Regions from separate parts of the Peribacillus sp. NPDC097198 genome, predicted to be linked through region 2. Evidence: a T-box and tRNA genes for the amino acid it is inferred to sense, from the RefSeq annotation. Region 2 holds a T-box; the other holds one or more tRNA genes.
What was found. A T-box is a leader RNA that pairs with one kind of tRNA and senses whether it is charged. The one in region 2 lies ahead of ileS (isoleucine--tRNA ligase), so its partner is inferred to be a tRNA-Ile.
Positions count from the first base shown of each region.

Region 1: it encodes a tRNA-Ile, which carries the amino acid that the T-box ahead of ileS (isoleucine--tRNA ligase) is inferred to sense. The anticodon was not compared.

Region 1 covers NZ_JBIWDO010000005.1:553-3,931, forward strand. The annotation lists tRNA gene ACIQXQ_RS09880 (tRNA-Thr) at 1-2, shown strand, start outside; tRNA gene ACIQXQ_RS09885 (tRNA-Lys) at 24-96, shown strand; tRNA gene ACIQXQ_RS09890 (tRNA-Leu) at 109-190, shown strand; tRNA gene ACIQXQ_RS09895 (tRNA-Gly) at 199-273, shown strand; tRNA gene ACIQXQ_RS09900 (tRNA-Leu) at 286-374, shown strand; tRNA gene ACIQXQ_RS09905 (tRNA-Arg) at 384-460, shown strand; tRNA gene ACIQXQ_RS09910 (tRNA-Pro) at 472-548, shown strand; tRNA gene ACIQXQ_RS09915 (tRNA-Ala) at 567-642, shown strand; tRNA gene ACIQXQ_RS09920 (tRNA-Met) at 674-750, shown strand; tRNA gene ACIQXQ_RS09925 (tRNA-Ile) at 761-837, shown strand; tRNA gene ACIQXQ_RS09930 (tRNA-Ser) at 860-952, shown strand; tRNA gene ACIQXQ_RS09935 (tRNA-Met) at 1,057-1,130, shown strand; tRNA gene ACIQXQ_RS09940 (tRNA-Asp) at 1,137-1,212, shown strand; tRNA gene ACIQXQ_RS09945 (tRNA-Phe) at 1,220-1,295, shown strand; tRNA gene ACIQXQ_RS09950 (tRNA-His) at 1,314-1,389, shown strand; tRNA gene ACIQXQ_RS09955 (tRNA-Gly) at 1,394-1,467, shown strand; tRNA gene ACIQXQ_RS09960 (tRNA-Ile) at 1,472-1,548, shown strand; tRNA gene ACIQXQ_RS09965 (tRNA-Asn) at 1,560-1,634, shown strand; tRNA gene ACIQXQ_RS09970 (tRNA-Ser) at 1,636-1,726, shown strand; tRNA gene ACIQXQ_RS09975 (tRNA-Glu) at 1,730-1,801, shown strand; gene ACIQXQ_RS09980 (ABC transporter permease subunit) at 1,993-2,202, opposite strand; gene hxlB (6-phospho-3-hexuloisomerase) at 2,643-3,200, opposite strand; gene hxlA (3-hexulose-6-phosphate synthase) at 3,209-3,379, opposite strand, start outside.
Region 2 covers NZ_JBIWDO010000003.1:176,149-179,527, reverse strand. The annotation lists gene ileS (isoleucine--tRNA ligase) at 1-1,540, opposite strand, end outside; T-box leader at 1,630-1,877, opposite strand; gene ACIQXQ_RS06365 (DivIVA domain-containing protein) at 1,941-2,456, opposite strand; gene ACIQXQ_RS06360 (YlmH family RNA-binding protein) at 2,542-3,315, opposite strand.

The DNA.
Region 1 (3,379 bases), on a different contig from region 2:
CATTTTCATAGTAAGACAAGCATGAGCCATTAGCTCAGTTGGTAGAGCATCTGACTTTTAATCAGAGGGTCGAAGGTTCGAATCCTTCATGGCTCATCACTTTTTCATGCGGGTGTGGCGGAATTGGCAGACGCACCAGACTTAGGATCTGGCGCCGCAAGGCGTGGGGGTTCAAGTCCCTTCACCCGCATCATTCATGCGGAAGTAGTTCAGTGGTAGAATACAACCTTGCCAAGGTTGGGGTCGCGGGTTCGAATCCCGTCTTCCGCTCCACTTTTCGTATGTGCCGGGGTGGCGGAACTGGCAGACGCACAGGACTTAAAATCCTGCGGTAGGTGACTACCGTACCGGTTCGATTCCGGTCCTCGGCACCATCTTAATATGCGCCCGTAGCTCAATTGGATAGAGCATCTGACTACGAATCAGAAGGTTGTAGGTTCGACTCCCGCCGGGCGCACCATGTTTTTTTTGCGGGAAGTAGCTCAGCTTGGTAGAGCACTTGGTTTGGGACCAAGGGGTCGCAGGTTCGAATCCTGTCTTCCCGACCATGTGATTTTTAATGAAATGGGGCCTTAGCTCAGCTGGGAGAGCGCCTGCCTTGCACGCAGGAGGTCAGCGGTTCGATCCCGCTAGGCTCCACCATTTTTTCAAAAAAGAAAACTTATATTATTTTGGCGGTGTAGCTCAGCTGGCTAGAGCGTACGGTTCATACCCGTGAGGTCGGGGGTTCGATCCCCTCCGCCGCTACCAATAAATATAAGGACCTTTAGCTCAGCTGGTTAGAGCAGACGGCTCATAACCGTCCGGTCGTAGGTTCGAGTCCTACAAGGTCCACCATAGAATTTTTTTTCTTAGCCACGGAGGTATACCCAAGTTCGGCTGAAGGGATCGGTCTTGAAAACCGACAGGGGAGTCAAATCCCGCGGGGGTTCGAATCCCTCTACCTCCTCCATTTTTTTTAAAAAGCAACAAGTTGTTTTAAAGCAACCTTACATATTAGGAAGTAAAAAAACAGTATTCATGAAAACTTGATGCAAAATGATTCATTATTACCGTCGCGGGGTGGAGCAGTCCGGTAGCTCGTCGGGCTCATAACCCGAAGGTCGCAGGTTCAAATCCTGTCCCCGCAATCATTAGGTCCCGTGGTGTAGCGGTTAACATGCCTGCCTGTCACGCAGGAGATCGCGGGTTCGATTCCCGTCGGGACCGCCATTTTTTAGGCTCAGTAGCTCAGTCGGTAGAGCAAAGGACTGAAAATCCTTGTGTCGGCGGTTCGATTCCGTCCTGAGCCACCATTACAATTTCATATTACGGCGATTGTGGCGAAGTGGTTAACGCACCTGATTGTGGTTCAGGCATTCGTGGGTTCGATTCCCATCAGTCGCCCCATTTCGCGGGTGTAGTTTAGTGGTAAAACCTCAGCCTTCCAAGCTGATGATGAGGGTTCGATTCCCTTCACCCGCTCCAATATGGGCCTATAGCTCAGCTGGTTAGAGCGCACGCCTGATAAGCGTGAGGTCGATGGTTCGAGTCCATTTAGGCCCACCATATTTTATTGTTCCGCAGTAGCTCAGTGGTAGAGCATTCGGCTGTTAACCGAACGGTCGTAGGTTCGAGTCCTACCTGCGGAGCCATGGGGAAGTACTCAAGAGGCTGAAGAGGCGCCCCTGCTAAGGGTGTAGGTCGCGCGAGCGGCGCGAGGGTTCAAATCCCTCCTTCTCCGCCATTCGGCCCGTTGGTCAAGCGGTTAAGACACCGCCCTTTCACGGCGGTAACACGGGTTCGATTCCCGTACGGGTCATAAAAAGAAGCATACTTATGTATGCTTCTTTTTTTATGACTGTTTTTCTTGAAGAGATGCGACAAGGTTGATGCAGTCTATTTACTTATTATAGATGTATTTAATCAATCCGATGTTTAATAAAGCTAATTCTATCTATTTAACCGATTGCGTAATGTGCATTCCTACCATAATGATCACTCCTATTCCTACTAATACTCTATCAATGTTAAGTTCGCTGAAGGCTGTGCAACAAAATAGCCTATTCCCCCCAGTGAAACAAACATTTCAGCAGCAATTACACCAACTAAGGACTGCCCGATTCCTAGACGTAATCCAGATACAATTTGGGGTAAAGAACCTGGAAGAGCGACCGTAAGGAAAGTTTGAAGCTGAGAAGCTCCGAAATTTGTACCATCCAGTAATTAGTCAGACGCCTATCCCTACGAAAGCAGCTAGAATGAATCCTACGAAAAAATTCTTAAGTGCGAATGCCAAATTTTCCAAAAGTACACCACTTACAGCTAGTTGATACCCGACCTGTACCATTTGTAATGGAGAACTTAAAAATATAGGATTGATTACTCTAAATGGATAGAGTAACTCCCAAAAGATGAGTACACTTAAGAAGCTAATCAAACCTATATAGGGTGGTCAGCTACATCGTAGGAGTCTTTTTTCTATAAGTTTGATGTTTCCCTCTATAAAGGAAGAGACCTTTTATTATGGGCATATAATATGTCTTCCGTCACTGGACGGTATCTTAATTTATAGAATATATAGGAGCCTGTAATCCTTTTACAAAAAAAAGACCGCAAGTAAATTCAGAAGAATTTCTTGCGGTCTTTTTATATTTCACTTTTTACTCGAGATTTGCGTGTCGGCCATACATTTTATTCGTATCCAATCCCTTTTTATCCATTATCCTTAAAATGACGCTATCGAAAAAAAGTAAGAGAGTTTGCTCAAATAGAGAGCCCATCGGTTGGATTGTTTGGTAATCACCTTCCGACTGGTCTTTAGGTGAACCAGGCAGCTTTATTGCGAAATCCGCCAATTTTCCAATGGTCGATTCGGGGGAAATTGTTACGGTCGCAATGGTTCCACCGATATTCGTTGCTTTCTCCGCTATGGAAATCAAACTTTTTGTTTCTCCCGAACCGGTTCCAAGGATTAAAAGGTCATCTTTTTCGAAGGTGGGGGTGACGGTTTCACCTAATACATATGCACCTATCCCCATATGCATCATTCGCATGGCAAAGGATTTACCCATCAGCCCGGATCTTCCTGCACCTGCTACAAAAACTTTCTTTGCTTCAAGAATCCGATTAACCAGTTGTTCAGCTTCTTCGTCAGCTATTAAGTCTACTGAACGACTTAGCTCTTGTATGATTTTAGCCATATATTGTGAAGTCTGCATGTTAAATATTAGCCTTGTTTAATTAATTCTTGTATTTGGGCAGCTGTCCCTTTAATATCATCTTGTCCAGTGATGCCTCCGCCAACAATGATAAGGTCAGGGTGTACTTTAATGACTTCCGGAAGTGTATCTAATTTTATGCCGCCTGCAATAGCCGTTTTTGCATTCTTTACAACGCG
Region 2 (3,379 bases):
CGTTTGGACTTCCTTCATGTGTAAAGCCTTGTGGTAGAAGATCTTTTGCTTCTTTTTCAAACCAGATATTTGAACCGTGCTCACGGAATAATTCTGAAATATGATTGATTGTTTCGTCCGTGATGATTGGTTCGCCATTTTCTGCGTAAAATACTGGAATTGGCACACCCCATGCACGTTGTCGAGAGATACACCAATCTCCTCGGTCACGGACCATATTGAATAGGCGTGTTTCACCCCATGCCGGTACCCATTTCGTTTCTTCGACTGCCTTCAGCAAATCATCACGGAAGTCCTTGATTGAAGCGAACCACTGTGCAGTTGCACGGAAGATCGTCGGCTTCTTCGTCCGCCAGTCATGTGGGAATGAATGTGTGATGAATGTAAGATTCAACAGGGCTCCCACTTCAGTTAATTTTTCGGAAATCGCTTTATTTGCTTTATCATAGAATAATCCAGCAAACTCCCCTGCTTCTTCAGTCATGACACCTTTTTCATCGACTGGGCAAAGAACATCCAAGCCATATTTCTGACCGATGATAAAGTCATCTTCCCCGTGTCCTGGAGCTGTATGAACACAACCTGTTCCAGCTTCAGTCGTTACATGCTCACCTAACATCACTAGTGATTCACGATCATATAGAGGATGCTTCGCTACAGCACGATCCAACTCACTGCCTTTTACCGTTTTCACGATAGTTGGGTTTTCCCATCCAAGCGTTTCTTTAACAGATTCCAATAAGGCTTCTGCCACTAAGTATTTTTCATTTTCCACTGCAACAACCACATAATTCAATTGTGGATGTAGGGAAATTCCAAGGTTGGCCGGAATCGTCCATGGTGTTGTCGTCCAAATGATGATTTTTACACCTTCATCAATGACACCTTTACCATCAGTCACTTCAAATGCTACATAGATTGAAGCCGAACGTTTATCTTGGTATTCAATCTCCGCTTCAGCAAGAGCCGATTCACTCGAAGGGGACCAGTAAACAGGTTTCTTCCCTTTATAGATATAGCCTTTTTTCGCCATTTCACCAAAAACCTTGATCTGTTGTGCTTCATATTCAGGCTTTAACGTAATATAAGGATTATCCCAATCCCCGCGAACACCAATCCGCTTGAATTGCTCACGTTGATTGTTAATCTGTACGTATGCATATTCTTCACATAGCTTTCTGAATTCAGCGACGCTCATTTCTTTACGGTTCACGCCTTTTTTAGTCAAAGCCGTTTCAATTGGGAGACCGTGCGTATCCCAGCCTGGAACATACGGTGCATGGTAACCGCTCATGGACTTAAAACGGACGATGAAATCTTTTAAAACTTTATTCAAGGCATGACCCATATGGATATCACCGTTTGCATATGGAGGTCCATCATGTAAAATGAATAACGGTCGCCCTTCAGTGTGCTCTTGCACTTTTTTATAGATATCCATCTCTTTCCACTTTTCCTGAATTTCAGGCTCGCGCTTCGGAAGGTTGCCCCTCATTGGAAATTCAGTTTTAGGCATTAATAAAGTATCTTTATATTCCATTATAAAATTCCTCCATCCATCTATCCATAACTTCATTTGAGTTGATTGACCCGATTCGCAGACAAAATAAAAAGCCTTCTCATCCCTGAAAAAGGGACGAGAAAGCTTTGCTTCCCGCGGTACCACCCTGGTTAGAAAGATTCACAAAACGGCTGAATCCTTTCCTCTCGAGCATTCGTAACGTGAATGATACGCATCGTTTACTTGCTGCATAAGCAGGTTCAATTCAGAACTCAAGGGTGATGTTCAATTCCTTCTCTTATCCCGGGCTTACACCGTCCCCGGGTCGCTACATATAAGGATATGAGGAATTTACTGTCCCTGTCATCGTCTAATGTCATCATGAATAGTATTGTTAAAAAATTATATGCGAAAAAAGTGCTTGAAGTCAAGGAAACGTTTAATTTTCCTCATCTACTCCATCATTTAATTCTATTTCAGATGCATCCACTTCGTATTCAAGCAGATGATCCCAGTCGTCATTATCCAACAAATCGAGCTGTGCTCCGACAAGCATTTTAAAGCGAGTACGGAAAACCTTCGATTGTTTTTTCAAGTCTTCTATATCCATCGCTATTTTTCTTGCTTTCACAAGCGACTCATTGACAATCCGATCAGCATTCTTTTCTGCTTCCTTGATGATCAGTTTGGCTTCTTTTTGGGCATTGCGCTTTAATTCTTCTGCAGCTTCCTGCGCGACAATGATAGACTTATTAAGCGTGCCCTCGATAGTCGTGAAATGACCTAAACGATCGAACGTCTCGTTCAATTTTTCTTCCATTTCTTTCTTTTCTCTTAGAATCAATTCATAATCTTTAATGACTTGGTCTAGAAATTCGTTAACCTCATCTTCATCATACCCTCGAAATACTTTACTAAATTCCTTGTTATGTATATCTATCGGGGTTAAGGGCATTGTTGCACCTCCAGAACAATTTCTACTCTATTACATTAAAACTCTATATTCGACAAAAAATATGTGAATCCTGCTAACAACTAAATTATTTTTTCCTACCTAATGAGATTCTCCACTTATCCTTTTTCGTTTTCCCATCGATTGAAGTGATTTTACATCGACCGAAACCCCTGATGGATAGAGTATCCCCCTCACGGCATTCTTCAGAAACGCTCTCCGTTTGCTTGAAATTAACCTTGGTTTTCCCCGACGATATCAACGTCTGGGCTTTTTGCCGGGAAATATTCAAAACAGCAGAAAGTACGCTATCAAGCCTTAATGAGCTAACGGTACTGACCTGCTCTTCCCAGTTGTCCTTCACCACAAGGATATCCTCAATCGGAATCCTTTTAATGGTTACGGAAGCATTGCCTATCTTATCCAGGTTTCCCGTAAGGTATGAATCCATTTCCCCTGTTGCAATAAATTGGACTTGCTCCTCTGTCACTATAATATCACCGAATTTTTCACGTTTTACCCCCAGTGACATCAAGGTTCCAAGTATTTGCCTGTGTTCAAGTGTAACAAATTTTTTTGGATAGGAGATATCATATAAGGAGATATTGAAATCAGATGATTCAGGAGAGTAGTAATCAGGATAAATGAGGGCACGTTTCCGTTCAACGAAATCACTCCCGCCGTGAAATTGCAGTAGCACATCCTGTTTGTTTCCTAATAGGGATGTGAGGATTTCCTGCTGACGCGGATCCAGAAAGTCAGAAAGTTTAGGAGCATAAGAATCTCTAACCTGGTCAATCCAATTCATTGCCTGGTCGATAAATTCCTTTTCCTCCGGCCTGAAATGTTGATATATACTCATGTAGAATGCATGCTCCTTACATATGGATAAATGGTTGTACACAAGAATGAATCGTAACATACAC